Regions from separate parts of the Niabella beijingensis genome, predicted to be linked through region 1. Evidence: riboswitches for the same ligand, from Rfam matches in the RefSeq annotation. Region 1 holds a riboswitch; each other region holds the start of a gene.

Region 1 (10,145 bases):
GAACAGCTGGGTAAGCTTTATGTGGACCGCTATTTTAAACCGGAGGCAAAGGCCAAGATGATGGAACTGGTACAGAACCTGCAGGACGCATTCAGCAGCCGTATCAAGAACCTGGACTGGATGAGCGATGTTACCAAACAAAAGGCAGAAGCCAAGCTGGCCGCCTTTATGAAGAAGATCGGTTATCCCGACAAATGGAAAGATTATTCCGGGCTGGAAATAGCTTCCGGTAATTATGCACAGAATGTGATGAACGCTGCGGCCTTTGAATACAAACGGAATCTTTCAAAACTGGGCAAGCCGGTAGACCGCACCGAATGGGGCATGACGCCGAATACCGTAAACGCCTATTACAACCCGGCATTTAACGAGATCGTTTTCCCTGCGGCGATCCTGCAATTCCCTTTCTTTGATTTTGGAGCGGACGATGCGGTGAACTATGGTGGTATCGGGGCCGTGATCGGTCATGAAATGACGCATGGCTTCGACGACCAGGGCGCACAGTATGCTGCGGATGGCAATCTGAAGAACTGGTGGACACCGGAGGATGCTGTCAAATTCAAGGCAAAGACAAAAATGGTGGAGGCGCAATTTAACGGGTACACCGTGCTGGACTCCATACACGTGAATGGGGCACTTACACTGGGCGAAAATATTGCCGACCTCGGCGGTATCACCATTGCGTATGATGCCTTTAAAAAAACAAAGCAGGGACAGGGCAATGAGCTGATCGACGGGTTTACACCCGATCAGCGTTTTTTCCTGAGCTGGGCGCAGGTATGGAGAGGGAAATCAACTCCCGAAAGGGCCCGGCAACTGATCAAAATCGATCCGCATTCTCCGGCCGAATGGAGGGCCAACGGACCACTGACCAATTTTGAACCCTGGTATAAGGCATTCAATGTACAGCCGGGTAATAAAATGTATAAACCCGAAAATGAACGGGCGAAGATCTGGTGATTTGTTTTTGTTTATTTTGTTAGAGAGGCCTTCCTGATTCGGTCAGGAGGGCTTTTTTTATGAGAAATGAGTATCGGGATTTGAGAATGGAGAATTGAGATGTGAGAAGTAGGGGAATACACCAGCTTATTTTATGGGCCTGCAACCGGCGCGGATCGTTTCTTTGGAAGAAAGATCGTAAATAAGTATCCAAAGAGGTGCATGTAAAAAACTGCCGGATTTTTCAAACAGCACAAGAGCGGCTCTCCCTTGCTTTTTCACTTTTCCCTTACTGCTCTTCACCGATCGTCCGGAATGTGAGGTTGACACGTGGCGCCTGCACTTTTCTGGTAGGTGGCAGCCGGTGCAGCCAAAAGGTTTGAGTGGTGCCTTTCATTACCAGGAGGCTTCCGTGTTCCAGCAGGCATTCTACTTTTGTACCATCGGTCTTGTGTCTAAAAGCAAATTTGCGTTCGGCCCCGAGACTTAACGACGCGATGGCGCCGTTTTTCTTTAATTCACGTTCTGCATCGCTGTGCCAGGCCATACCTTCGTCGCCGGTATGGTAAAGATTCAGCAAACAGGAGTTATAGGTTACTCCCGTCCGGGTCTCACAGATCGCCTTCAGCGCCAGTAGTTCCTGTGTCCAGGGCAATGCCCGCCTGGTTGTATTTGAGTAAGTATAGTCGAATGCTTTATTGCCATACCAGGCCACTTTTCTTTTTGTGATGATCTTTTTTCCAAAAATGACGGCCTCATCATGCTTCCAGGAAATGGTGGTCAGCAACTGATCCAGGTACCGGTCTGCATCCGGTCGTGTGAGCACAGGACCGTAGTATTGAGCAATGCCGTCATACGGCAAAAGATTTGTCATACTGAAGTATTAAATAACAGGTTCCTGTGTTATAACAGCGTTCTGCGCCTGCTCCCAGCCGATGATGGCCATTTTCCGCGTGGTGCCCCACATATATCCGCTTATTTTACCGGTTGACTGGATGACCCGGTGGCAGGGGATCAGATAGGCCACGGGGTTGCTGCCGATAGCCGTACCGACGGCACGCGATGCGGCGGGACGGCCGATCTGCGCTGCGAGGTGGCCATAGGTGGTAAGCTGGCCCATGGGAATCTTCAACAGGCTCTCCCATACCTTGAGCTGGAAATCGGTTCCTTTTAAATGCAGTTTTATCTGTTGCAGGGGCTCTTTACTGTTCTGAAAAATGAATAAGGCATTTTGCTGTAACAAGTCAAGCCGCTGCTGGAACCGTGCATTGGGAAACTTTTGCCGGAGCTCCTGCAGTGCAATCTCTTCGTCCTTGTAGAAGGCCATATAACAAATGCCCTTGGAGGTGGAGGCCACCAGCAGGTTCCCGAAAAGACTCTCCGCAAAACTGTAGTTGATGCTCAGGTTTTTGCCGCCGTTCCTGTATTCCGCGGGAGTCATGCCTTCGATATTGATAAAGAGATCATGCAGCCGGCTGGTTCCGGAGAGGCCGGTATCAAATGCTGCGTCTGCAACAGAGGCATGGTTGGTTTTTAAAACTTCTTTGGCATGCTCGATACTGATGTATTGAAGGAATTTTTTCGGACTGGTGCCGGCCCAATCTGTAAAAATGCGCTGGAAGTGATAAGGGCTGGTATGCGTTGCTTTTGCGATCGCCTCCAAACCGGGTTGCTCCCTGAAGTGGGTGCGGATGTATTCGATGGCCGCTGCCACTTTGTTAAAGTTTATGTTTTCCTGTGTGTTCATAACCGCTTAATATTATAACACAAAGATGATCGCTATTTGTTGAAATGGAAATACGATTCTTGCGCTATTCCGGTGTGCATTTCGGGAAAAAAAAGAGTGTTCAGATGAACACCCCGGCTGTCTTTGATAGGTCGACAATCTTTTATGTCGGAATAATGGTATATTCAATGCCCTTTAAAGCAGTTACTTGGGTGCGATTTCTGAAGCAAAAATCCGTTTTTTTAATCAAAAACTGCTTGACTCAGGTTAATTAATCACCAATTGGTGAAAAGTGGCTTACCTCAGGTGCATCCGTTCGATTTTATCCCCGATGGAGCCTTGTTTCATTTCTTCTTCAAGCAGCTCGAAGTCGGCTTTGAAAACGGTCTTTGTAAAACTGCCGTTTTGTAGCAGAAGGATGGCATCACAGGTATCCTGAAGGGTGGAAAAGATATGGGAGGAGATCAGCACCGTTTTCCCCAGCTGTTTGAGCTGCTGGATGATTGCGGTGATCAGCAGGTTGCTTTGTATGTCTACCCCGTTGAAAGGTTCATCCAAAATATAATAATCGTTTTCCTGCATCAGGATGGCCAGCAGCGCCAGTTTCTTTTTCATCCCGGTAGAATAGGTGGAGGCGTACTGGTTCAGGGGAAGATCAAAAACATTGCGCTGTTCCAGGTGTTCCAATGGCTTGTTCCGCGCATTACAGAGCAGCTGGAGGTATTCTTTCCCCGTGATCTTTGAAAAGAAAAAGGGTTCTGTCTGCAACAGTCCGAGGTAGTTTTTTAACGGCTTTTGTGCCGCTTCGATATGACCCTCAAACGTTTCAATACCTGCAATGCAGTTGAAAAGGGTGGTCTTTCCCGCCCCGTTCTCCCCCACAATACCATATACGCTGCCGGTATTAAAAGTAACCGACAGCTCCTTTAGTACCTGGTGGCTCCCGAAACGCTTGGAAAGTGCTGTTATCTTAATCATGAAGGTACAGGGTTAACCGGTTAACAGATCTGGAATAATAATAAGGGATCAAACCCAGCAACAGCGGTGGAAATAAAATGCTGCCGGCAAACAGGAGCACCTGCACCAGGCTGATCTCATCCGGGTAGGCTACATATTTTACCAGCAGGATCTGAACCACATACAGGTAGCCCAGCAATTGCATACCAATAATTGCCCACCATTTTTCGGGAAAGGCGAGCAGGAAGGCCGTCAGCGGGAGGATAATAAGAATGGTGGTGTGCAGGAGCGCGGTCTTTATTTTATTCCTTAAAAAGCCGGCCGGTGTGCAAGCCATATTCCATACATAAAACAGGGGCTCGGGCCTGGAGTAAAAAGACAGGATGATCAAAAGGTTGGCACCCGCTGCAAACAGGCCGAGGTTGACATTGCCGACAAAGATACCGATGCCCATAAGGATATATGCACCAAGAATAAAAAGCAGTGATTGCCGGAAGCCCGTAAGGAATTCAAAGGGCTGTTTTCCAAAAGGAGTGGGAATGGTCGTGTTCATGCGCAGGGAATGATCCGTAAAGGCCATCAGCAGCGTCACCGGTATCATTCCCAGTGCCACCAGGGCATAGTGCTTCAATAAGAGAAAAAGCAGAAAGGGCAGCATCAGGAGGCCATTCTCTGCCATCCGGATCCGCCGAACGGTTCTGCGGGGAAAAGTAAGACTTAAAAAATTAGTGCGTGTCGTATTGCTGAGCTGAATCAATAATGAAGCTGCAAAAAAGAGATACAGGTAAATGGCAAACCTGGTTCTTGAAAAAAGCAGCCAGGAGCAGGCCGTAAATCCTGCAAGCCCCAGCAGCCATCCCCACAGGGGCGCCATACCAAAATCCTTTATATGACGGTTGAGCAACCGGAGCTGCAGCCGGAAATAGAAGTTCATTTATTGCGCGTTCAGCAAGGGAAAGTACCGGTCCTCAATTATTTTAAAATGATGTGTCTGATGGCCCACGATGGTAAACCCGATAGCGAGCACAGACATTTGTGTATTATAGTTCTGACCTACTGAAAGCAGCTGCGCTTCATCCAGGTTCTTATAAAAAGCCAGTGTACCCTGGCGGACGGCCACCAGCTCTTCCAGTAGGGATTCCAGCGTGCGTTCACTGGCATTGGATTCATCTGCAAATAAATTCTCATCAAATGATTGCAGCTTTGTACCGTCCTTTCTTGCAAAACGCAGGGCGCGGTAGATGAAGATCCGTTCTGTATCTGCTATATGCAGCAATATCTGTTTGATCGTCCATTTTCCCGGCGCATACACCTGGTCGCCCAATGCATCTACTTTGTCCTTATCCAGCTGGTACACATCCAGGATGCTTTTCTGTATGGCCGGAATTAATTCCAGGTCATCCGCAACCTGGTTGATATATCGGTCAAAATAATCCGGCATGGGGTTTATGGCAGATTTGTTCATGTTATACTGGTTTAAACTGAGTATGGTTACAAATATAACACATAGCCGGTTTATCTGCCTCATGTTTAACTGCAATACAGTGAAAGGAGACAAAAGGTGTGGGTGCCGTTCTTTTCGAGGGCTTTAAAATTTGTTAAATAGCAGCTTTTGTTTGCAGCCAGCGAAATGCCTCAAATGCAGTGGTACTACAGGTTTACGGCCGCTGACCCGTGCGGGAATATGCCGGTCCGAAGTACCCGCGCCGCCGGCTGCTGAACAATCATTTACCGGGAACTGTTTAGTAAGCATAAAATAACAGAATATGAATAAAGTAACACTGGGGCATACCGATCTGCAGATCGCGCCTGTTGTTTTCGGAGGAAACGTGTTTGGCTGGACAGCGGATGAGACCACATCGTTTCAATTGCTGGATCATTTTGTTGGCGAAGGATTCAATATGATCGATACGGCCAACCAGTATTCGTACTGGGCGCCGGGAAATGAAGGCGGCGAGTCGGAAACGATCATCGGTAACTGGCTGAAGAAAACGGGGAAGCGGAATGAAGTGCTTATTGCTACAAAAGTAGGTGGCAGCACGACAGACCAGCCGCAGCCGGATACTTCAAAAGCATATATCCTCAGGCAGGTGGAGCTTTCATTAAAACGACTGCAGATCGAAACCATCGATCTGTACCAGACACATTTTGACAACGAGACGGTTCCGGTGGATGAAACACTTGAAGCCTATGAACAGCTTATCAAGGCGGGAAAAGTGCGGTGGATCGGTGCTTCCAATTTATCGCCTTTACGACTGGAAGCTTCTTTCAGTGCTTCAGCGGAGCACGGTTTGCCGGTGTATCAGACACTGCAGCCGGAATACAACCTGTACCACCGCGAATCATACGAAACCCGGTATGAGCCGATCGCTGTGGCGCACGGACTGGGTGTGATCACATACTACTCACTGGCCAGCGGGTTTTTAACCGGGAAATACCGCAATGAAAATGATTTCTCAAAAGGCGCCAGGGGAGCGGGAGTGAAGAAGATGCTGGATGCGCGCGGAAAAAAGATCTTGGCTGCCCTTGATGGTGTGGCCGGTGAATATCATACCACTCCTGCGGCGGTGGCGCTGGCCTGGCTGCTGGCACGCACGTCAGTAGCGGCACCTATTGTAAGTGCCACCAGTGTGGGCCAGATGCAAAGTATGACAGATGCGGTGCGTTTGCAGCTTTCCGCTGATGCTGTTGCAACACTTGATACAGCGAGTGTCTATTAAAGAATTAAGAAGACTGTATCAAAAGGTGTTTCTTATAGCTTGTCGCTACCAAGATGTCGTCCTGATCCGATAGCTATCGGATTTTGTTCGGAATCTATAAGTGGAGCCTGACATTATTCTCATAATTCCGCCTTTTGATACAGTTTAGTTATTGTTACCATGTACGGGTTACCAGTTTTCCCGCTGCAATGCGCAACGCTCTTTTCAGATCCTGGATCAGGTCTTCGGGGTCTTCCAGTCCTACAGAGAGCCGTATGAGACTGTCTGTAACGCCCGCCTGGCGGCGGATCCCGGCGGGGATCGATTTATGGGTCATTTCACTGGGTAAACAGATCAGGCTTTTAACACCCCCCAGGCTTTCTGCCAGCTGAAAATACTGCGTGGCCTTTGTAAGCTGTGTTGCCGGTTCCTGTTCATCCACCTGGAGGTCAAAACTGACGATGCCTCCAAAGTATTTCTGCTGCCGTTTTGCAACAGTGTAATTGTGATGGGTCGTGAGCCCGGGATAATAAACGTTTCTGACAAGCTCCTGTGTTTTCAGAAATTCGGCAACGGCCTGTGCGCTTTTCGAATGTTGTATAATGCGGAGAGAGAGTGTTTCGATGCCGCGGATAGTAAGCCAGCTGTCGAAAGGGCCCAGTATGGCACCGGAAGCGTTCTGTATGAATTTGACCTGGTGGCCCAGTTCAGCGGTTTTTGTAACCACAAGACCTGCAATAACATCGCTGTGGCCGGCGAGGTATTTGGTAGCGCTGTGCACCACGATGTCGGCGCCCAGTTCCAGTGGCTTTTGCGCAGCAGGAGAGGCAAAGGTGTTGTCTACACAAAGCAGGATATTACGGGCTGCCGCAAGTGTGGCAATGGCGGGGATGTCGGAGATCTTTAATGTAGGGTTGGTGGGCGTTTCGATCCAGATCAGTTTTGTTTTGGGTGTAATGGCTTTTGCTACCTGCTCGGTATCGGTGGTGTCGGTATAATTCACCCGGATGCCGAATTTTTGATAGATATGGGTGAACAGCCGGAAGGCACCGCCGTATATATCATCCACTGCGAGTATCTCATCCCCCGCATTCAATAGTTTTACAACAGCGTCAATTGCCGCCAGGCCGCTTGCAAAGGCGAACCCGTTGCTGCCGCCTTCCAGGGTGGCGATCAGTTTTTCCAATGCGGCACGTGTCGGATTATTGGTGCGGGAATAATCGTATCCGCGGTGTACACCGGGCGCTTCCTGTACAAAAGTGGAGGTCTGGTAAATGGGAGTGGAGATGGCTCCGGTCAGTTCATCTACCGGAATGCTGTGCAGGATCTTTGTTTGCTCTTTCATTTTTTGTTTTTTTTAACTGTGAAGAATACACCTGAAAATCCATCCGGAAAAACGAACGACAATGATGCCGGGAGCAAAAAAAATGCGCTCCCGACAAGTCAGAAGCGCATTCAGTTATTTTGTAAATAATGAAAAAGCTTTTTCTAACTTATCTTTCCACAAGTGTGGTTGAAGGTGGCACCTTCCCGCGCAATGCGGAGGTTGCCAAGACGTCATCGGGTCAAGTCCCTCGGTCTTTCTGGATAAGAATATTTTCAAGAACTATGGCAAAAGTATAGACTATTTACCGAGACCGCCAAATTTTACAGAAGATTTTTTTAGCAGTAAAAAAATGAGCTGTAAAAATCAGATCCATTTGCTGGTATGTTCCGGTTTGTTTTCCAGCACGGCGGCCAGCGACTTTAACCGGGCATACAAAAGGAGTTTACGGCCTTCCTGTGTTCTTGTGTAAACAAGTTCACAGCGGCCTACCTGTGTTTGCCATTGTTTTCTGAAATAGCCGGCAGCGTGCTGGTGCCTGCCAAGCAGGCGGGGAACGGCATGATAATCCTCCTGGGTTACAAAGAAGAACAACCTGCTTTTACGGATGATGATGTAACGCGGATTTGTAACCGGGTCCACCAATTCAAAAAGCGCATCCATGAAGACGGAACGCTCCAGCGAGGTAGCGCCCTCCAGGTGACAGAAAACGGCGCCGGCTTTTTCTTTTGTGGCAACTACCCTGAGTTTTTCTTCCGGCGACTTAATGGCTCCTGTGTAAATCAGGGTATTGAGCAGTGCATCTCCGATATGTTTGAGATCCAGGGCAATGTCCCGGTATTTTATATAGATCTTAAACGCTTTAAATGTGGCGCCACCGAAAATGACGATCCCCCCCAGCGAAAAGATAGAAATAAAAAGCGTGAGCCCTGCACCTGAATGGACGGCTTTGAACAGCTTTAGATAGGCGATCAGTGCATCCTGTAAAAAATGCACAAAAGCCAGCGCGATCAGAAAAAATAAATTTCTGATGGTGCGGAACAGGTAAAGTTTTTGCGTTTGCTCGTAGGGTCTTTTTTCTTTGAACGGAATTTTTAATGCGTCTGTGAGCTGACTGCCTTTTGCAATTGCTGCTGTCCATCGTTCTTTCAGTATCCTTCTTTCCTGTGCACGGGCAAAGCTTTTTTGAGTGTGTACATCAAGCAGTGATGCATCTGTCAGGTCTGCAGGTGGGTCCAGCCTTGCGATACCATTCTCGATAATGGGTGGTTCGCCGGAACTAATGCCTGCAAATCCTTTTAGGCGGCGGGCTACGGCCTGGTAATCGCTTCCCCCGTTTTGCAGCGCGGGGTACACGCAGGCAAGATGCCAGATGTTAGCGGTTTTTCCGGGATCGGTGCGAACGGCGCGGATGGCACGTCCCCGCATCTGGTTGGAAAGTACAAAGGAACCGACCGTACTTGCCAGTACCAGTGTGTTGATCTCCGGTGCGTCCCAACCTTCACCCAGCAACGATTTTGTACCTGTCAGTACCTCGATGGCCCCGCGTTGAAAAAGATGGGTAACGAGTGAGACAGCGCTTTGCCTGCTGCCTGCCGTTATGGTAAGTAACAGGTAGCGGGTGTCATAACTCAGTGGTGTGGTTGAAAAGGAACCCGGTGAAGCGATCGCATTCAGCAGGGGAAGTGCTGTTTGCGGGATAATCACAAGGGAACCGGTCAACACCCCCAGTTTTTTATTATTGTTGTTTGATCTCCTGAGTGTTTCAAAAACGGGTACAACTCCCAGCTTATTGATGGGGGTATTATTTTCTTTTTCTGCGGCTAAAAATTCCTTTCGGATATAATCCGATAAGATGACGCAGCGCGTTCCCGGTCCTGCCTGTTTGTATTCGAATGAAACGATCTGTTCAATAGCTTTTAGTTTATTGATACAGGAAGCAAGGAGGGCATTGATACGGCTGTTTTCTGTAAAGCTGATCTCTTTCCTTTCGAGGATCCCTGCCTTTTTCAGGTGCGCCTCCAGTTGACGTCGTTGCTGGTTAAAAGCATTAGAAGCGGGATGCGGATCATAGAGGAAACACTTTACGAGTATGCCCAGCCACCGTTCATCCAGTACCGGTACCGGATAGCCGGGATTGTCTGTAATTTCCTTGTGTGCCTGCGGGATCTCTTTTTGATTGTGTTGCATAAAGACCAGGAAGGCCATATACTGTTCCATGTTTTCATAGATCCATTCCAGACAGGACAGGGGTGCTGTCCAGACAGGATGTTGTTCTATTGCCGCGATCAATCCGCTGTCTGTTTTTAACGACTGCATTATCTTTTCTGCTTCGGCTTTGAACTGGTGCAGTTCCCGGCTTTCTTCCGTGGTCGGAACTGTATAGAAGATATGATCCTGGTGCGGGCAGAGATCACCTTCCTGTATCAGTTCCGGAATGGTGATCTCAGCGTCCACCGGTCCGTTCATTAATGTATACCGCTGCCATTCGGCCCAGGAG
Region 2 (10,145 bases), 130 kb from region 1:
GCGCCTGCTCCCGGGTCAGGCGGGAGATCGGGGGCAATACACCATAGGCATCACAGGTCAGAAAGAAAATATTTTTGGGCACCCCTCCTGTTTCATCAGGAACAATATTTTCAACAAAATGGATGGGGTAGGCAACCCTTGTATTCTCGGTAAGGGAAGCGTCATCAAAGTTGATCCGGTTGGTGCCGGGATAGAAAGTTACATTTTCAACCAGGGCATGCGGCCGGATGGCATGAAAGATTTCAGGTTCTTTTTCTTCTGAAAGGTTGATGCATTTCGCATAGCAGCCGCCTTCAAAATTGAACACCTTTTCATTGTCCCATCCATGTTCATCATCCCCGATCAGTTTGCGGCAGGGGTCCGTGCTCAATGTTGTTTTGCCGGTACCGCTCAGTCCAAAGAACAGCGCGGTATCTCCTGTGGGTCCCAGGTTGGCCGAACAATGCATGCTGAGCACTTCCTTTGCCTGGGGCAGCAGGTAATTCAGGATCGAAAAAACACTTTTCTTTATTTCTCCTGTGTAAGCGCTGCCGGCTATCAGGATCATCCTGTGTTTAAAGCTGACAACTGTTGCATTGCCCTGGCGGGTGCCGCAACGCTCCGGATCCAGTTCCAGTCCGGGTGCGGAAAGAATATGCCAGTCGGGTTCAAACTGTTCGAGTATTTCTTCCGACGGACGTAAGAAAAGATGATGCGAAAACAGGTTCATGGAAGGCAGCTCGTTTATCACCCTTATGTTCAGCCGGTATTCCGGCGCCGCACAGGCATACGCATCTCTTATCCAGAGTTCCGGTCTTCCGTTCAGGTGGCTGCGGACATCTTCCAGGATCCGTTCAAAAAAATGCTCCTCCAGGGGATTGTTAAAATTACCCCAGTCAACAGAGGTGGCCGTCAGCTCATCCTTTACAATAAATTTGTCCCTGGGCGACCTTCCTGTAAATTTCCCGGTGTTGATCACCAGGGCGCCGGTATCGCTTAACCGCCCCTGGTTGTTCCTGAGGGTATCTTCCACTAATTCTTCAGGAGTTAGCTGGTAATGCACCCGATTCGTTAAATTCAATCCGGCAGCCTTTAATTGCTGCACCGGCATCTCGAATGGCTTTGTAAGCATATGGTTTCTTTCTTCTTTTGTTGAAGCAGCAAAAATAGAGTTTAGAAAAAATCTAAAAAAATAATATTTTAATGCCTGTTTTTAAATATTTTAAAAAGTATACATCACATAATTGAATTAATTTCAATTATTAATTGCTGTACTAACAATTGTTCGTAAAAACAGTTGTTACTCAGCCACTTGTTGCGGGCAGCAGGTCCGGGCTTTTTTCTTTGGGAATAGTTTCGTAGCTTTGCGCCGTTCTGCAACTGCAGAAAAGTTCTTTAATTCCCTGGCTCCGGCCGGGACCTTATCAAGAAAGGCAGAGGGTGTGGCCCTGTGAAGCCTTGGCAACCTGTCTGGGACAAGGTGCCAATTCCAACCGTGCAGCAGCAAGGAAAGATAAGTCGGATCAGTAGTGTATTAAGAAATTTTAATAGGACAGCTCATCTGGTTTATCGGATGGGCTTTTTTTATGTGCCACCGGCAGCTGTCATAATTTTTTTTTGAATATGAAACAAAACGCTACTAAATTCGTAGTCCGCATGACACAGAAAGCAACATATACTTTTTCTTGCATTACCCCCGTAATGTGTTGCTGTATTTGCTGTATGCCTTAGCAGGCATATACTATCTTCATCTACCCCAACGGGTCTTTATGACCCTCTATTTATTCAGCACATCTTTTTCACTTCATTAAATTCATCATTCTTATGAGCGATCAATTACATTTTGACACGTTACAGGTGCACGCCGGCCAGCAGGCAGATCCCACTACCGGAAGCCGCGCCGTACCTATTTACCAAACCACTTCTTATGTTTTTAAGAACGCGGACCATGCTGCCAATCTTTTTGGATTGAAGGAGTTCGGGAATATCTATACCCGGATCATGAACCCGACCACCGATGTTTTTGAACAACGCATTGCCGCACTGGAAGGAGGTGTTGCCGCACTTGCCACTTCCTCCGGTCAGGCAGCCCAGTTTCTTGCAATCACCAACCTGCTGCAGGCAGGTGAGAACTTTGTGACCTCTCCCTTTTTATACGGAGGCACTTTTAACCAGTTCAAAGTATCCTTTAAACGACTGGGCATCGATGTACGTTTTGCAGCAGATGATAACCCGGACAGTTTCCGCCCCCTGATCGATGACAAGACAAAAGCCATTTACATAGAAACACTGGGCAATCCGCGGCTGAATGTTCCCGACTTTGAAAAATTTGCAGCCCTGGCCAAAGAATTTGACCTGCCGCTGATTGTAGACAACACCTTCGGTGCGGGCGGATACCTGTTCCAGCCGATCCGGCATGGCGCCAACATCGTGGTGGAAGCCGCCACCAAATGGATCGGCGGACATGGCAACAGCATCGGAGGCGTTATCGTAGACGGAGGAAATTACAACTGGGGAAATGGAAAATTCCCGCAATTCTCCGAGCCTTCCGAGGGATACCACGGATTGAACTTCTGGCAGGTATTTGGAGAGGGGAATCCGCTCGGACTGCCCAATATTGCCTTTGCCATCCGCGCCCGCGTGGAAGGGCTCCGCGATTTCGGTCCGGCACTCAGCCCCTTCAATGCCTTCCTGCTACTGCAGGGCATCGAAACCCTTTCCCTGCGTGTACAGCGTACGGTGGACAATGCACTGGCCCTTGCACAATGGCTGGAGCAGCACGATAAGGTGGACTTTGTATGGTACCCCGGCCTTGAAAGCAGCCCCTATCATACACTGGCAAAAAAATACCTTACCAACGGCTTTGGCGGCGTACTGCAGTTTGGTATAAAAGGCGGACTGGAGAACGGGAAAACATTCATCAACAGCCTGAAGCTGGTAAGTCACCTGGCAAATGTGGGTGACGCAAAAACACTCGCCATACATCCGGCATCCACCACGCACGAGCAATTGAGCGAAGCAGAACGGGCAAGTGCAGGCGTACTGGACAATCTCATCCGCATCAGTTCAGGCATTGAGCACATCGATGATATAAAAGCTGATTTTGAGCAGGCCTTTGCCGCAGTTTTTAACCAGTAAAATTAATTACCCATTACGTCCTGTAAGTGTCCGCTTACAGGACGTTTATAAGAAAAATGCTCCGGCCTTCCGCAATAAAACCGGCAGGGCCACCGAACAGAGAATGCAACAAAAAACATTTACATACCCGGCACCTTTTGTATTGGAGAGCGGCGCCGTCTTTCATAACCTGCGACTGGCTTATACCACTTACGGTGCCATCCGCAAGGACCAGACCAATGTCATCTGGATCTTTCATGCACTGACTGCCAACAGCAACCCGCATGAATGGTGGCCGGAAATGATCGGAGCCGGTAAGGTATTTGATCCGGAAAAAGATTTTATCATCTGTGTAAATATGCCCGGCAGCTGTTACGGCAGCAGCAGTCCCCTGGATGTGAATCCTGCCAGCGGGGAGCCCTACTATCACGACTTTCCCTTCTTTACTATCAGGGATATGGCCCGGGCCTACCAGCTGCTGCAACAGAAACTGGGAATAAAAAAAATAAAGATCGGTATCGGCGGCAGCACCGGCGGCCAGCAGCTGCTGGAGTGGGCGGTACAGGATCCGGATCTTTTTGACTATATCATACCGCTGGCCACCAATGCCGTGCATTCGCCCTGGGGAAAAGCCTTTAACGCTTCCCAGCGGTTTGCCATCGAAGCAGACCAGACCTGGCATACGAAAAACCCGGACGCAGGCCGCAAAGGACTGGAAGTGGCGCGCGGCATCGCTTTGCTCTCCTACCGCAATGCTACGGCCTATAATAAAACGCAGTCGGAAACATCGGAAGAGCAGCTCGAAGCTTTCCGCAGCGAAAGCTATCAGCGCTACCAGGGCAGCAAGTTATCCGCACGTTTTAATGCATTCAGCTATTATGCACTCAGCAAAAGCATGGACAGTCATAACCTTGGCCGCGGCCGTGGCGGAGTGATCAAAGCACTGGGCAGGATCCGGGCCAAAACACTGGCGCTGGCCCTGGAAGGTGATCTTTTGTTTCCTCCTGAAGAGCAGGAATTCCTGGCCGAGCATATACCCGGGGCGATTGAAAAATACATCCGCTCCGACTACGGGCACGATGGTTTCCTCCTGGAATTTGAACAGATATCAGAAGCAATAAAAAAATTTATAACCCGCCTGTCACCGGCTGCCATCGGGCAGGAAAAGACAGGCAATTAAAATAAAACACAGCATGGGCGAACATAAAGAGTTAGTGATCGGCTTGTTTGGATTTGGAGTGGTGGGTGAAGGGCTTTACAAGGTATTGCAGCAAACGCCGTCCCTCAAAGCAAGCATTAAAAAGGTGTGCATCAAGCACCCCGGGAAAAAAAGAAATGCCCCGGAAGAACTGTTTACCACCGAGCGGGAAGAACTGCTAAACGATAATGAGATCAATCTCATTGTGGAAGTGATCGACGATGCGGTAGCCGGTTTTGAAATTGTAAGCACGGCATTAAAGAACGGAAAGGATGTGGTGAGCTCATCCAAGAAGATGATCGCAGAGAACCTGCCCGCGTTGCTGGAACTGCAGCAGGCAACCGGCAGGTCCCTGTTATATGAATCTTCCGCCTGTGCCTCCATTCCCGTGATCCGTAACCTTGAAGAATATTACGACAATGACCTGCTTCACAGCATACGGGCCATTGTGAACGGGAGCACCAACTTCATCCTCACAAAAATCTTTGAAGAAAACCTTGCATTCAGGGATGCATTGCTCCTGGCACAGCAGCTTGGTTTTGCAGAAAGCGATCCCACCCTGGACGTGGAAGGTTATGATGCCCTGAATAAATGGACCATCCTGCTGCTGCATGCATACGGGATTGTGGCACATCCGGACCAGATCCTGTTCAACGGTATCCAGAATATCGCGAAGTCGGACGCCCAGGTGGCCAAGGCACGCGGCCAGCAGATCAAGCTGGTGGCACAGGCCAAGAAACTGATCAATGGCGGTGTGGGCGCTTATGTGCTGCCGCAGTTTGTTGCAGCCGACAGCCCCCTGTCCTTTGTAAAGAATGAATACAACGGAGTGGTGATCGAAAGCGGATTTGCGGACCAGCAGTTCTTTTACGGGAAAGGCGCGGGCAGTTTTCCTACCGCATCGGCCGTTCTCAGTGATATCTCCGCCCTGCGTTATGAGTACCGCTATGAATATAAAAAGCTGTACCATCACCGTCCGCATCAGCTGAACGATGCCATCTACCTTAAAGTATTCGTCAGCTTTACCGACCTGGCCTTTATTCCCAAAGATGATTTTGAATGGATCGAGGAATGGCATGCACAGGAGAGCCGTAAGTATCTTTCCGGGGTGATCGCACTTCAGAAATTAAAACAACATTCCTGGTGGAAGGAGAACGGCACTTCACTGATCGTGGAAACCGATGGCATTATTGAAGATATTGAAGAACGGAAGTTAAAAAAGAAAAGCCTGGAACTCGCAGGATTACTGTAATACCGGCGGATCCTAAGTTATGAGGGTTTAATGTTGGTAGTACCAGCATTAAACCCTTGTTAGTTGAATCCTCTAGCCATAGAAGGTGCTGACAGATCAGCAAAATCCTGTTCCAGGTACTTGTAATACCCCGTGATGGCGATCATGCCGGCATTATCGGTACAGTATTGAAAATCGGGGATGAAGGTGTTCCATCCCTTTTCCGCCCCCATTGCCTTAAACGCTGCACGAAGACCGCTGTTGGCCGACACGCCACCCGCAATACAAAGATCGCGGATACCCAGATCTGCCGCCGCTTTGCTTAATTTGTTCAAAAGAATGGAAATAATCCGGCCCTGTATGGAAGCACAGATATCGTTCAGGTTTTCCTGAATAAACCGCTGCTGCTCCGCTGCGCTTGCTGTAAATTCTTCTTTGTAGATCTGCGCGGTGCCGGCATTCCTTAGAAAATAAAGGATGGCCGTCTTCAGACCGCTGAAGCTGAAATCATAGCCCGGTATCCGCGGCTCCGGAAAGCGGAAACGGCCGGCGTCGCCCTCCTTTGCATGTTTATCGATCAGCGGACCTCCGGGATAAGGCAGTCCCAGCATCTTGGCCGCTTTATCAAAAGCTTCCCCCGCGGCATCGTCGATCGTTTCACCGATAACGGTCAGCGAGGTCGGTGCATCACATCTTACGATCTGTGTATGCCCGCCGCTTACCGTCAGGCAAAGAAAAGGAAAAGACGGTTTGGCATCCGGTATCAGGTTGGCCAGTACATGCGCCTGCATGTGATTCACAGCGATCAGGGGTTTGTCCAGCGCCAGTGATAATGATTTGGCAAACTGCCCGCCTACCAGCAGACTTCCGATCAACCCCGGCGCCTGGGTATAGGCGATCGCATCCATATCATTCAATTGCAGGCCGCTTTCTTTCAAAGCCACATCCACCACGGGAACGATGTTCTGCATGTGTGCCCGGGACGCCAGCTCCGGCACCACCCCTCCATGCGCCGCATGTACTGCCTGGGTGGCAATGCGGTTGGACAATATCCTTCCCCCGCTGCAAACCGCAGCAGAGGTTTCATCACAACTCGATTCGATCGCCAGTATATTTATTCTGTTCATTTAATTTATCGTTATACACCTCATTAACTCCGGATCGCCACCACCGGATCCATCTTTGCCGCCTGTACTGCCGGTATGATGCCGGCCACCACTCCTACGATCACACAGATAAGAAAGGTCCAGACCATATTGGCAACCGATATGAACACCGGGAAGTCGAGGGCCTTGCTGAGAATCTGCGCCAGCACATATACCAGGAACAGGCCGATCAGTCCGCCCAGCATACAAAGGAATGCCGACTCCAGCAGGAATTCGGTCAGTATGATCTGCCGTTTCGCACCCAGTGCTTTTTTCAACCCGATCTGAGAGGTCCGTTCCTTTACGGTCACAAACATAATATTCGCCACGCCGAACAGTCCAACGATCAGACTGATCCCGCCGATCACGGCACCTCCGATATTCAATCCCGCAAATGCCTCGGCTACCTGGTCCCCGATATCATTAATGTCATTCAGTGCAAAATTATCTTCCTGTTTCGGGCTCAGTTTATGCAGACTGCGCATGGTCACCATCAGTTCATCCTTTAGCCCCTTGCTGGTGATATGCGGCATTCCCTGCACCATGATCACCGGGTCTGTTTTTTCTTCATTGAAGATCGTTCTCCCGAACTGGAACGGAAGGATAACGCTCTGGTCAAACCCCCAGCCGCCGATCATTTGTTTCCCCTGCTTTTCAATAACACCTGCCACCAGGATCTTTTTTCCGCCGATGGTAATGGTTTTATTAACGGCCAGCTCCGGCTCATTGAACAGTTTTTCGGCGATCTCATTTCCCACTACTGCCACGTTAGTGCCATAGCTGAACTCTGCGTCTGATACGTAGCGGCCATCACTCATTGTAAGCGGCTGGATCCGGATAAAGTCCTCGCTAACGCTGTAAACATTCACACTGTTCAGCATATATCCTGAAAACTCCACATTTCCCCGCCCCTGCAAAGTAAAGGCCACATACCGGGCATCGGGAGTGCGTTCTTTGATCGGCTTCACCTCGTCGTACCGGGGCACAGGACGGTTTATATATTTCCACCAGGGATAGTCCGGCCCACCGCCATAATCCCATTTATCCACATAAATGGTATTGGAGCCAAGTGTTTTTATCTCATTTTGTATGTTCTGTTGTAAGCTGTTTACCGTGGCCAGCACCCCGATAATACAAAAGATACCGATGGTGACCCCGAAAAGCGACAGGAAGGTACGCAGCTTGTTTTTCCAAAGCTCCTGCATCGCCATGCGAAAACTATTGCCTACAATTTCCAGTGTGCGCCTCAACATAAAACACAAAGATACTTACGTTTTGCTTGCCTTTTGCAAATAACAACAGATCAGGGCCATTCCTGTTTTCCCGGCCGGGCAAAAATAAAGTAGTTAAATACGTAGTTAACTACTTATATTTGCAGGATCAATTGTTTTTTTATGTTTATAATTAAAGAACTGGACAATACCCATGGCAGGGAGATCATTGACCTGATCCTGTACATCCAGCAGGTGGAATTTAATGTTCCGGTTACGCTCGAAGGCCAGCCCGACCTCCTGGACATCGAATCCTTCTATATACAACCGGGTGGAAAATTCTGGGGGGCCTATGCCGGTGATATCCTTATCGGCACCATCGCACTGATCCATACCGGGCACCGGACAGGCGTTATCAGGAAGATGTTTGTACACAAAGATCATCGCGGGGCACAGCACGGGGTGGCGCAGGCATTGCTGACCACACTTATCAACTACTGCAGGCAGCAGGATATCGGATCGATTTATCTTGGTACGATCGATACGCTTAAGGCCGCCCAGCGGTTTTATGAAAAAAACGGGTTTGTGAAAATAACCCCGGCGGAGCTTCCTTCTTTTTTTCCCCGGATGATGGCAGACAATACATTTTATTATCTTTCGCTTTAAAAGAGATTGTAATGAACAGCATTGATGAAGCAGGCATCCTGGCACTGGCAACAAGGCTGCAGCGTCTGAGCGAGCGCATCCGCAAACAGGGTACGGAAATTTACAGGCATTGTGGTATCGATTTTGATCCGAAATGGTTTCCGGTGATCTATGCGCTTCACAAAAAATCGGAACTGGGTGTAATGGAACTGGCCCAGGAGATCGGCTACACCCATCCTTCCACCATCAGCCTGTTAAAAGAGCTTACCCGTGAAAAGCTGGTATTGTCGAAAAAGCATCCCAGCGACGACCGGAAACGGCAGCTCTGCCTCTCAGCCAGGGGAAAAACGCTTGTAGAACAGATGCAGCCTGTGTGGGAGCTGCTGGTACAGGCCATAACACAGGTAACCGATACCCCTAATAATCTGTTCCGCGCCATTGATGAAGTGGAAGAACGGATCGAACAGGGCGCACTGCTTGATGCCGCCCACAGGCTGATGAAAAGACCCGGAACTGCACGCTAATACATAGCTGCTATTACCGCCGGCACGATTAGATATATTAAAAATATTTCTAAAGAACATTAAAAAATCCAAAACGATTAACAGGGATTTTTAAATTTCATGTGTCCGCCTGCTGTCAGACCGATATTTTATATATTTCTGCTGCAACTGTGATCGCCAAAACGCGGTACCACATTGACTTATAATAAGATTGCCCTACCTTTGCCTTTGCAAAATTGCAGGCGTGTAAAGAAAATTACGTACCCTGCTTCTGTCCGCAAATGTGCCGTTGCTAGTTAAACAGGCCAGCTAAGAATGCTTTTGAGAAATGTGATGTTTTTACGGGTTGATCACAATGGATATGCTCTGCTCCCAAAGGTATGTCCATTTTTTTTGCACTTCCGCTACCGGCACTTTTGATGGCGATGGATCTTTCTGACCATTCATTACATTTATAAATAAAAATGCTACCCTGATTGAAAGCAGCTCCGCACCGATCGCTATTTCCCGTGGCCGGACCAAAACCATACTGCCTTTAAACCGCTGAATCCGGTTACAGCATCGAGTATTGCTTGGGCTTCATCCCGATATGCGCCTCGAACACTCTCGAAAAATGGCTCAGATTGCTAAAGCCCAGCCGGTACCCTACATCGGAAACGGTATACTTTTTTTCCCTCAGTAAAAGGGCCGCTTCTTTCATTCTGAATTCCTGGTAATAACTAAAAATACTGTTGCCAAAAATCTGTTTGAACAAACGCTTTAGTTTGGTCGGGCTCATACCGGCATCAACAGCCAGTGTTTTAATCACCGGAGGTATCTCCAGGTGCTCCAGGAGCTGTGCTTTTATCCTGTATATGGTTGCTATGTCCTCAGTGTTCAATGCATAAAGGCGTCCTTCATCCCGCTTGTCCAGTTCCATCAATAACCGGCAGATCAGCTCTTCTGCTTTTACCCGCAAAAAAAACAGTTCAAATGATTCATTGATTGGCTCCGTCAGCATTTCATCCACAATTTTCTGTAAAGAAGGATAGATCATTTGTTCGAAAAGAAAGGGCTGCGTATTCTGTAACAGGCTTTGCAAAAGCGGTGACCTGTCTGACGGATCAAACAGCCTGC
Region 3 (10,145 bases), 1.6 Mb from region 1:
ATAATATCTCACCCTCCGGGTCATGCGAGTTAAAGGAGTAGTTGCCGGTGATGCTTTTATAATTATGCCGGTTGTTCACCTTCTTTTCATCCACAATAATGGAAAGCGCACAGGCCGCCATTACACCATTTATATAGATCACTACCTGGCCTTCGGGAAAAAGGTTGATCAGGCGGTTGATTTGCTCCCGCTGCCAGTAGCTTTCCGGCATGCTCGGATAGCAGGCGATCATGGTTTCCTTGAGGGCATCGTACTGATCTTTCTCGAGTGCTTTTATTTCAATATTCAGGTCTGTCATGATAACAAATTTAGTGCAAATAATCTGCCTTGCGCGTTATGTATAAGTGGCCGCAGGCGTACGGATAACGATTTGTGGTAAAGGGCAATGACCGGCGGGAGTATAAAAAATCAGCGCATCAGCTGCAGCCTGTAACGAAGTGTCATTGCATCGCTTCCTGCCTGGATGAATGCAATCGGTTGAGCAGCGGAATCACGGGGTTTCACAATATATTCGCATACACACAAAAAATTACGCTTTATGAACCGTTCCGTGAAAGGATTGTTTGCAGGATTACTGCTTTTTTCTTCTGTTGTCAATGCCCAGCCGGTCACGCTGCCCATGGGAGGAAATGCCTGGGCGCAGCAAAGATCCGAAGACGGGGTACGGATACGTAATAGCGGCGTGAGCCACTGGACAAAGATCAACGATGGGTTTACTGCCTATATACGGGTAACACAGCCCGGCACCCTTAAGGTGTGGCTGGAAACCGGCGCCGTTACCGGCAACCCGGAAATCGCTGTGTCCCTGTTCGAACAGACCCGTAAGGCAACACTGAAAGACGGGGGAACTTCTTTTTACATCGGGGAATGGACCCTGAAGGACAGCGGCTATGTGCCGATCGTGGTGAAAGGGATAAAAAAAGAAGGCTGCTGTTTCCCGGATGTAACGGCCCTGAAGCTGGAGGGCACTGCGCTTACCGATAAAGCCGGTTATACCAGGAACAATGAAGGCAATTTTTTTCATTGGGGAAGAAGAGGTCCTTCTGTACATATGGGCTACCAGTTGCCAAAAGAGGTGGATGCTGAGTGGTTTTACAATGAAGTAACCGTACCGGAAGGCAATGATGTGATCGGTTCTTATTTTATGGCCAATGGCTTTGGTGAGGGCTACTTTGGAATGCAGGTGAACTCCGCAACGGAGCGCCGCATCCTGTTTTCTGTTTGGAGTCCCTACCAGACAGATGACCCCAAACAGATCCCGGAGGATCATAAGATCAAAATGCTGAAAAAAGGAGAAGGGGTTTATACCGGTGAGTTTGGTAATGAAGGCGCCGGGGGGCAAAGCATCCTGAAGTATAACTGGAAGGCGGCGGTCACCTATAAGTTTTTGCTGCATGTAGTACCGGATGGGGATAGTCATACCATTTATACCGCTTATTTTTATGACGGTGCAAAAAAGACCTGGTTACTGGTGGCCAGCTTCCGGCGTCCCAAACTGGCCACATATCTGAAGCGGCCGCATTCGTTTCTTGAAAACTTCAGTCCCAACCAGGGCGATATAGAACGGAATGTATTTTTTGGCAACCAGTGGGTGCGGGATACCAAAGGCAACTGGCAGGAGCTTACCAAGGCCCGCTTTACTGCCGACAATACGGCGCGTGTGGGTTACCGTAAAGATTATGCAGGTGGTGTAAAAGGACAACAATTCTATCTGAGGAACTGCGGCTTTTTTAATGACTATGTTCCATATGATACCATGGTGGAGCGTCAGCCTTCAGGAAAAGCACCGGAGGTGGACTTCAGCGCACTGCCATGAAACAGAATTTATATTTTATAAAGCCATCTCCGTTTAAGAGATGGCTTTTTTATGATGAGATCAGGCGCCCGGCCTGCCAACCTGAACAAGTCCGCCCGCTTCAGGCAATGCGGCTATTTCCGGCGAAGTCCCCCGTTCAGTAATTACCTGCGACTATGAAAATGAAGCCTTCATTAATAGTCTACTTATTTTGTAGAAATTTATTTTGTTAATAATAGTTTAGCAATTACCTTTGCTTTGTCTTAACGGACAACTTATCAAGAAAGACTGAGGGAAATGGCCCTGGGAAGTCTTAGCAACCACCATCAAGGAGCGGTGCTACATCCATCCAGAAAGGAAAGATAAGTGAGTGGTCAATGTTCCCTGCATTGTCTTCTATTCACGATTCTCTTTCCATAACAGATTTTTTAAAACGGCAATTTTTGAACATGAACACAAAAATGCAATCCCCGGGTCAGGACTACTGGTCTCCCAATTGCCGGCAGGCGAGCTGTCGTAACACACAAATGCTGCAACTCCTTACTATGGGTATAGGGTGTTGTTGCTGTTGATTTAATCTCTTTTTTTATTTCAGTTTCAGTTGACGGCCAGGGCCGAACGGGTTTCGTATGCCCCAGCCATCCGAATATTTTAAAATAGAATATAACAATGAACCATTTTCTAAGAAGACTCATCTACGCAGCGTTCTTTCTTTTTCCCCTGCTGGGAGCTGCTCAGTCTGTAACGGTCACAGGCACTGTACAGGAGCTTCAGTCCGGCGCGCCGCTGACAGGGGTGACCGTAGAAGTTTCAGGAACCAACCGGCGTACCTTAACCAGCGACCAGGGCCGCTTTTCAATAGCCGCCGGTCCGCATGCGGTCCTGCTTTTTTCTTATGTGGGGTATGCCAACCGCCAGGTCAATACGGACACTGTTCAGGGAGCGCTGGTAGTGCAGCTGGAAAGTTCCAGTAATGCGCTGGACGAAGTGGTGGTAACGGCCCTGGGTGTCACCAAGGCCAAAAAATCCCTGGGATATGCGACACAGGAATTAAAGGCAAAAGATATCTCCGAAGCAAAGGAAACCAATATTGTGAATGCCCTTGCAGGAAAGATCGCCGGGGTCCGTATCACCAATACACAGGGAGATATGGGCTCTTCGCGTATTGTAATAAGAGGCGAAACCTCTATCGCCGGAAATAACCAGCCGCTTTTTGTGGTGGACGGTATACCGGTAGATAACTCACAGCTGGGCGCCGGAGGCTCCCGGGATTTCCGTAATGCGATCTCGGATCTGAACCCGGAAGATATTGAAACCATCAGCGTGCTGAAAGGACCCAACGCTGCCGCACTTTATGGCTCAAGGGCCGCACAGGGAGTGGTGCTGATTAAGACCAAAACCGGGAGAAGTAAAAAAGGATTGGGGATCACCCTGAACTCAAATGTGAATGTCGCCAGTTTGCTGATCCTTCCGGAATACCAGAATGTTTTCGGACAAGGTTCGGAAGGCAAGTTCAGCTATGTAGATGGTAAAGGGGGTGGTGATAACGACGGAGTGGATGAGAGTTGGGGCCCAAAACTAGATGGCCGGCTGATCCCGCAGTTTTATTCAAACGGCCTGCCCGTACCCTTTGTGCCGCATCCCGATAATGTGCGGGATTATTTCCGTACCGGTGTCACCTACAGCAACGGGATCGCGCTGGCCAATGCCGGCGACAATTACGATTACCGGATCTCTTATAATAATGAGAAGCAGCTGGGGGTAGTGCCAAACAGCGAGGCTAAAAAAGATAACCTGTCTTTTAATGCCAACTATAATGTAACCTCAAAATTAAAAATAGGAGTAAACGCGAATTATATTCTGAATAATGCGCCCAATCTTCCGGGAGCCGGTGGCAAACGGGCAACCAGCACTATGCTTCAGTTTACCTGGTTTGGCCGGCAGGTGGATATCGACCAGTTAAAAAACTATAAAGACGCTAATGGCAACGGCATCAACTGGAACAACAGCTATTACAGCAACCCGTACTGGATCGCGTATGAAAATACGGTAAGCCAGCGGCGCAACCGGCTCATTGGTAATATCAATGTCAACTACACCATTCTCGATGGATTAAGCGCCAACTTCAGGTCGGGAACGGATTATTATAATGACCGCCGCAAGCTCCGCGTAGCTTATGGTACCAACGGTACGCCTTTTGGTTCTTATGAGGAAGATGCCTATGGTGTAAATGAGAATAATACGGAAGCAACACTCCGGTATAATAAAAATATCAGCAGCGATTTTAGCCTGGATGCCCTTGGGGGATGGAATGTGCGCACAAAAATTTATGAGGAGAATATACAGCAGGCTCCGCGCCTGGCAGTGCCGGATGTATATACCCTGGCCAATTCAAGGGATCCGCTGGTATCCAATAATTTTTATTCCAGGTCAAAGATCTATAGTGCCTTTGCTTCGGCGCAGGTGGGCTATAAAAATATTGCCTTTATTAACTTAACAGCCCGCAACGACTGGTCTTCCTCGCTGCCGGAACAGAACCTGTCCTATTTTTATCCTTCGGTAAATGCCAGCCTGATTCTGTCGGATGCGTTGAACATAAGAAGCAATACGCTGAATTTTCTGAAACTGAGGGGCGGATGGTCAAAAGTGGGCAGCTCCGCAGATCCCTACCAGCTGATCAATATCTTTAATTTTAACGCACCATTCCTGGGCAACCCGCAGCTGATCACTTCAACGGTAGATCTGAACCCCGAACTTAAATCGGAAACGACCAATTCTGCTGAGGCAGGACTGGAAGCAGCATTCTTTAATAACCGGGTGCGGCTGGATCTGAACGTGTACAATACCAATAGCATTGATCAGATATTAAAAGTCGATGTGACCGCTGCCACCGGCTATAACCAGAAACTGATGAATGCCGGCAAGATCAACAATAAGGGGATTGAAGTGCAGCTGGGCGTAATTCCTGTAAAAAATGATAATTTCCAATGGAACATCGATCTCAATTATGCTGCTAACCGCAGCCGGGTACTGATACTGGATTATGAAAAACGCTTGCAGAACTATGTACTGGGTTCCTATCGCAGCGTGCAGGTGCTTGCTTCTGTGGGACAGCCCTACGGTACCCTCTTTGGAAATGCCTACCTGCGGGACGCCAGTGGTAATATTGTGGTGAACAACAGTGGTATTCCCCTGGCCGACCCGAATAAAAAAGTGCTGGGTAAATTTACGCCGGACTGGGTAGGAGGCATCAGTAACAGCGTTTCTTATAAAAACTTTAGTCTTTCCTTCCTGGTGGATGCCAGTATCGGCGGCTCGCTGTTTGCCGGTACCAATTCTACCGGAAGCTATACCGGGGTACTGGCACTTACGCTTCCGGGACGGGATGCGGAACATGGAGGGCTTAATTATTATTATCCCGACAACAATAAGGCGAACGGCACGAGGGCCGGCGCCAGCGGGCCCAATGGCGAAACGGTGTACGACGATGGTATGATCTTTAACGGGGTTACCGCTAATGGTCAAAAGAATACGACGATCATCCCTGCCTCCCAGTATTACAAGGCGTCCCGGAGCATTGAAGAGGAATATGTGTACGATGCTTCCTATGTAAAACTGCGGGAGGTAAAACTGGGATACAACCTGCCGCAGCAATGGATCCGCAAGATCGGTTTTCAGGGTGCCTCTTTGTCTGTAGTGGGCCGTAATCTCTGGATCATTCATAAAAAAGTTCCGAACATCGATCCTGAAGTGGCGTTTAGCACCGGCAATGCCCAGGGACTGGAAGATCTCACACTTCCAACCGTAAGGAACATCGGATTTAACCTGAACCTTAAATTTTAAAACCGGCAGTTATGTATAAGAATAGATTTACCTTATTTGTTATTTTAATTACGCTTTTGATTACTGCCTGCAAAAAGAACCTGGCAGAAATCAACCGGAACCCCAATGCGGTGGAAGACCCGCAGCCGGACTATCTTTTAACGGCAGCAGAAAAAACAGCTGCGGATAATTACTGGGGTGCCGATAATAATTTTAATTCCAGTTTGCTCATCATCCAGCACTGGGCCAAGATCCAGTATACGGAACCCGACCGCTATATCTTCAGCAACAGCAGCTTTACATCGCTATGGAACGCGGGGTATGCACAGGTAATCACCAACCTGAATACGATTATCGGGTTTCCGGATGAAAAAGCGAATACAAACTATAAGGCCGTTGCCACCATTCTGAGATCCTGGACCTTCCAGCTGCTGACGGATGCCTACGGAGCCATTCCTTATAAGGAGTCCGGCAAAATAAAGGAAACGCTTACCCCGGTGTATGATTCACAGAAAGAGGTATACTTTGGACTGCTGGATGAATTGAAAACAGCTGCTGCAGCACTGAACCCGGCAGCAGGAACTATCTCCGGTGATGTTTTATACGGTGGAAGCCTGGACAACTGGAAAAAATTTGCTGGTGCGCTCCGGCTGCGTATTGCATTACGGATCGCGGACCGGGAGCCCGGAAAAGCAAAAGAGGTGATCACTGAGTTAACGGCCGACCCCTCCCTGCTGATCAGCAGCAACAGCGAATCAGCTCAGCTAAAGTATGACAAGCCGCCCCTGCAAAACCCAATGGCGGCCTGGTTCTCAACGCGGGATGATTACCGGGTGGGAAAAACGATCATCGATAAATTATATGCCCTGAACGACCCGCGGCTGGATATATATGCAGATAAACCCAGTGACACGTCCGTAAAAAAATATGTGGGAGTGCCCAGCGGACTTACCAATAGCGACGCGAATAACCTGGGATTTGCAAAAACATCCAAACCGGACTCGGTGTTTTTCCGGTCGGATGCCAATCCCGCGGTAATTATAAGCTATGCAGAAGTATTGTTTGCAAAAGCAGAGGCGGCAGCGCGCGGTTTGCTGGCCGGTACGGCTGCAGATCTGTACAAACAGGCCATTACTGCCTCATTCAATCAATACCAGATCACTGATACCGCAGCGATCAATGCGTATTTCGGTCAGCCGGCGGTAGCTTACAACCCCGCGAACTATAAAAAGTCCATCGGAGAACAAAAATGGATCGCGCTGTATGGGCAGGGACTGGAAGCCTTTGCTGAGTGGCGCCGGCTGGATTATCCGCAATTGGCACCGGGAGCATCCGGTGTGCTGGATGGAAAGATACCGGTGCGGTTTATTTATCCCGGCACGGAACAGTCGCTTAACGGCGCCAATTATAAAGCCGCAGTAGCCGCCCAGGGCACGGATGATCTGCTGACCCGGTTGTGGTTTGATGTAAAGTGATAACTTAGTGATGTAGTTCGTGCTGATGGAGATCGGGTATTCAGACCGGCATGCAATCAGATTGACCAACTAAAAGGAAACAATGTTGTTTTTTATTTTAACAGAATTAAAGATCATGCAAAAAATATATCGGCCCCTCTTTTTCCTTTTGATGCTGGCGGCGCCGGCGCTGAGTCATGCCCAACGTATAAAACCCGGTATCTGGCAGGGTGTATTACAGCGTCCCGACGGACGGCAGATCATTTTCAATTTTGAGTCGGCCACACTCAAAGGGAAGCCGGTATGGTATGTGATCAATGCAGGAGAGCGCTTACTGGTGGATGCTATAAAGCAAAAAGACGATTCGCTGTGGGTGCAGATGCCCTTTTTTGCCTCCGGATTTGCATTGAAGGTAGAGCAGGACGGTAATCTGAAAGGCGTGTATATAAAAAATTATGGTGCACGTAAGGAGGAGGTTCCCTTTTATGCGGTATATGGTGTCAAAGAACGGTATCCTCTGAAACAGCCGGCGGCAGTTGATATCAGCGGAAGATGGTCTGTAACTTTTGGTGGAAATGGAAAAAGCGAACAGGCGATTGGCGAATTTGTGCAGGAAGCCGGCGGCCGGATCACCGGAACCTTTCTTACGCCAACGGGCGATTACCGCTACCTGGAAGGATCTGTGAGCGGTGATTCCCTGCATCTCTCCGGTTTTGATGGTGGACATGCTTTTGTGTTTGCCGCATTATTGAACAATAAAGACAGCATCCGTCAGGCTGCAGTGTATTCCGGTCTGCGGGCTCCGCTGCCATGGACGGCAGTGCGGAATGATACGGCACAGTTGCCGGATGAAAATACATATACCAAATTAAGGGAAGGGGAAAGCCGGCTGAATTTCCGGTTCCGGTCTACCTCCGGCGAATGGGTATCCCTCAATGATGCCCGGTATAAGGATAAAGTGGTCATTGTTCAGATCCTTGGGTCCTGGTGCCCCAACTGTATGGATGAAACCGCTTACCTGAGCGATTATTATACCCGCAATAAGGCCGGCGGTGTGGAGATCATCGGACTGGCCTATGAACGTACCGGTGATTTTGAGGAATCGCGCAAGGCGCTGATCCCTTTTCAGAAGCGGTATGATGTAAAATATCCTTTCCTGGTTACCGGCGTTGCTGTATCCGATGAACAACGGACAGAAAAAACGCTGCCGCAGCTGGAAAGCCTCAAAGCGTTTCCAACATCCATTGTGATCGATAAAAAAGGAAATGTCCGGAAGATCCATTCCGGGTTTAACGGACCGGGCACCGGAAAACATTATGAGGAGTTCAAAAAGGAATTCGAATTTTTTATTGATGCATTGCTACGGGAACCTTCCTAAAAATGCACCATCGCCTTGATCACACCCGTGGCAGGATTGAGCCAGGAGGCAAACTGCGCGGGCACTTCATCAAAGTCAACCATGTGCGTGATATAGGTCTGCGGCCGGATGGCGCCTGCCTTCATAGACCGGATTACGTGCTCAAAATCTTCCTTTACGGCATTACGGCTGCTCATTAAGGTGGTTTCCCGTTTATGAAATTCGGGGTGACTGAAGGAAAAAGCTTCTTTCTGCAGTCCGATCAATACATAACGCCCGCCGTGTGCCAGGTATTGGATGCCGTTGTTGATGGCTCTCAGGTTGCCGGTGGCGTCAATGACCACCGTGGGAAAATCCCCGTTGGTGATGGCTTTTACCTGTTCCACTGCGTCGCTGTCCGCACCATTTACAACGGAATGTACGCCGAGCTTTTCCCTGCAAAAGCGCAGCCGGTCAGTATTGATATCCAGCGCAATTACCTGCGCACCTGCAATACGGGCCAGTTCCATAGTTCCCAGCCCGATGGGGCCGGCACCGATCACTAATACATATTCACCGGGCTGCACACCCGCCCGGCGTACTCCATGAGCCCCGATTGCCAGCGGCTCCACCAGGGCCAGTTCATCTGCATTCAATCCCTGGCCGTGCAGCAGGCTGCTGGTGGGCACAACAATCTCTTCCCGCATGCCACCGTCAACGTGCACCCCAAATACATTGATGGCAACACAGCAATTGGGCTTTCCTGCGCGGCAGGCGATACAGGTGCCGCAGCTGAAATAAGGGATAATGGTTACCAGCTCACCCGGCTCAAAACCTGCGGCTCCGCCGGCATCAATGAGCTCACCTGACAGCTCATGCCCCAGGATGCGGGGATAGCTGAAGAAGGGCTGGGTGCCTTCAAAAGCATGAAGATCCGTACCGCAGATACCTACCCGTTTCAGCCGGATACGGGCCCTACCGGCACCTGCTTCAGGGATTGGGTCTTCCCGAAACTCAAAATGACCGGGGGCTGTGCAAACAAGGGTTTTCATGTTGCAAAATTAATTGTTATTTCGACAATTGATAACATTGCGTTGAACTTGTTTCAACTTTTTGTAACAGCGTATATATGCCGCTCCTATGGAGCTTATTTCTGTATTTATTGATAATAACTACCTATATTATGCCCCTATGGGGCGCGATATATCGAAGAGCGGGCCGCGTGAGGGATTCGTTCCTTCTTTTTTTGTTATTTACTAGTGTAGCTGAAGCCTTCACCATTGCAGTGGCATCCTTTTGTGGCACTCATAGAGCAATTGGTGCAAAAACGGGGCACAGCAAAAGATACAGCGGAAAGCCCGACCAACAGGCATGCCCAAAAAATTTATTTTGATTTCGGCAACCGCTACAACCTGGCCATTATTTCAGTTTTTTTATTGCTTTACTTCCAATTAGTGATTTCATCTGGGTTATAGCCACCTGGTTCAGTTGAAGCAGTCTTTCACTTTGTGATAATCCTTGTTCTATAAGCAGCGCATTGATGCTTTCCATATTGCTCAAAACGACCAGCTGCTCCAACGTTGCGTAGTCCCTTATGTTCCCGGTTTTGCCGGGGTTCCTGTCCCGCCACTCTTTAGCCGTAATGCCAAAAAGGGCTACGCTGTAGGCTGGGGTGATAAGCTGACGAGTATGGTGCGGCCACGAAGTATGGCCGAGGACCCCCAGTCGGAAATGTGCC

What was found. A riboswitch is a leader RNA that binds a small molecule or an ion and turns the genes downstream of it on or off. The one in region 1 is predicted to bind S-adenosylmethionine.
Region 2: it holds a riboswitch for S-adenosylmethionine, as region 1 does, so the genes downstream of both, K7B07_RS02775 (O-acetylhomoserine aminocarboxypropyltransferase/cysteine synthase family protein) here and K7B07_RS03470 (trans-sulfuration enzyme family protein) in region 1, are expected to answer to the same signal.
Region 3: it holds a riboswitch for S-adenosylmethionine, as region 1 does, so the genes downstream of both, K7B07_RS09790 (SusC/RagA family TonB-linked outer membrane protein) here and K7B07_RS03470 (trans-sulfuration enzyme family protein) in region 1, are expected to answer to the same signal.

Annotation. Positions count from the first base shown of each region.
Region 1 is NZ_JAIQDI010000001.1:792,330-802,474, reverse strand. Features, by position in the region: gene K7B07_RS03505 (M13 family metallopeptidase) at 1-960, shown strand, start outside; gene K7B07_RS03500 (alpha-ketoglutarate-dependent dioxygenase AlkB family protein) at 1,229-1,813, opposite strand; gene K7B07_RS03495 (bifunctional transcriptional activator/DNA repair enzyme AdaA) at 1,823-2,686, opposite strand; gene K7B07_RS03490 (ABC transporter ATP-binding protein) at 2,963-3,643, opposite strand; gene K7B07_RS03485 (hypothetical protein) at 3,636-4,556, opposite strand; gene K7B07_RS03480 (DinB family protein) at 4,557-5,087, opposite strand; gene K7B07_RS03475 (aldo/keto reductase) at 5,389-6,342, shown strand; gene K7B07_RS03470 (trans-sulfuration enzyme family protein) at 6,497-7,666, opposite strand; SAM riboswitch class I at 7,812-7,915, opposite strand; gene K7B07_RS03465 (DEAD/DEAH box helicase family protein) at 8,012-10,145, opposite strand, start outside.
Region 2 is NZ_JAIQDI010000001.1:659,936-670,080, forward strand. Features, by position in the region: gene pckA (phosphoenolpyruvate carboxykinase (ATP)) at 1-1,111, opposite strand, end outside; SAM riboswitch class I at 1,398-1,499, shown strand; gene K7B07_RS02775 (O-acetylhomoserine aminocarboxypropyltransferase/cysteine synthase family protein) at 1,804-3,117, shown strand; gene K7B07_RS02780 (homoserine O-acetyltransferase family protein) at 3,221-4,276, shown strand; gene K7B07_RS02785 (homoserine dehydrogenase) at 4,290-5,546, shown strand; gene tsaD (tRNA (adenosine(37)-N6)-threonylcarbamoyltransferase complex transferase subunit TsaD) at 5,606-6,652, opposite strand; gene K7B07_RS02795 (ABC transporter permease) at 6,676-7,923, opposite strand; gene K7B07_RS02800 (GNAT family N-acetyltransferase) at 8,065-8,547, shown strand; gene K7B07_RS02805 (MarR family winged helix-turn-helix transcriptional regulator) at 8,559-9,050, shown strand; gene K7B07_RS02810 (hypothetical protein) at 9,369-9,557, opposite strand; gene K7B07_RS02815 (helix-turn-helix transcriptional regulator) at 9,583-10,145, opposite strand, start outside.
Region 3 is NZ_JAIQDI010000001.1:2,344,450-2,354,594, reverse strand. Features, by position in the region: gene K7B07_RS09800 (bifunctional GNAT family N-acetyltransferase/carbon-nitrogen hydrolase family protein) at 1-298, opposite strand, end outside; gene K7B07_RS09795 (DUF3472 domain-containing protein) at 539-1,816, shown strand; SAM riboswitch class I at 2,068-2,164, shown strand; gene K7B07_RS09790 (SusC/RagA family TonB-linked outer membrane protein) at 2,465-5,638, shown strand; gene K7B07_RS09785 (SusD/RagB family nutrient-binding outer membrane lipoprotein) at 5,650-7,092, shown strand; gene K7B07_RS09780 (peroxiredoxin family protein) at 7,208-8,449, shown strand; gene K7B07_RS09775 (zinc-binding alcohol dehydrogenase family protein) at 8,446-9,459, opposite strand.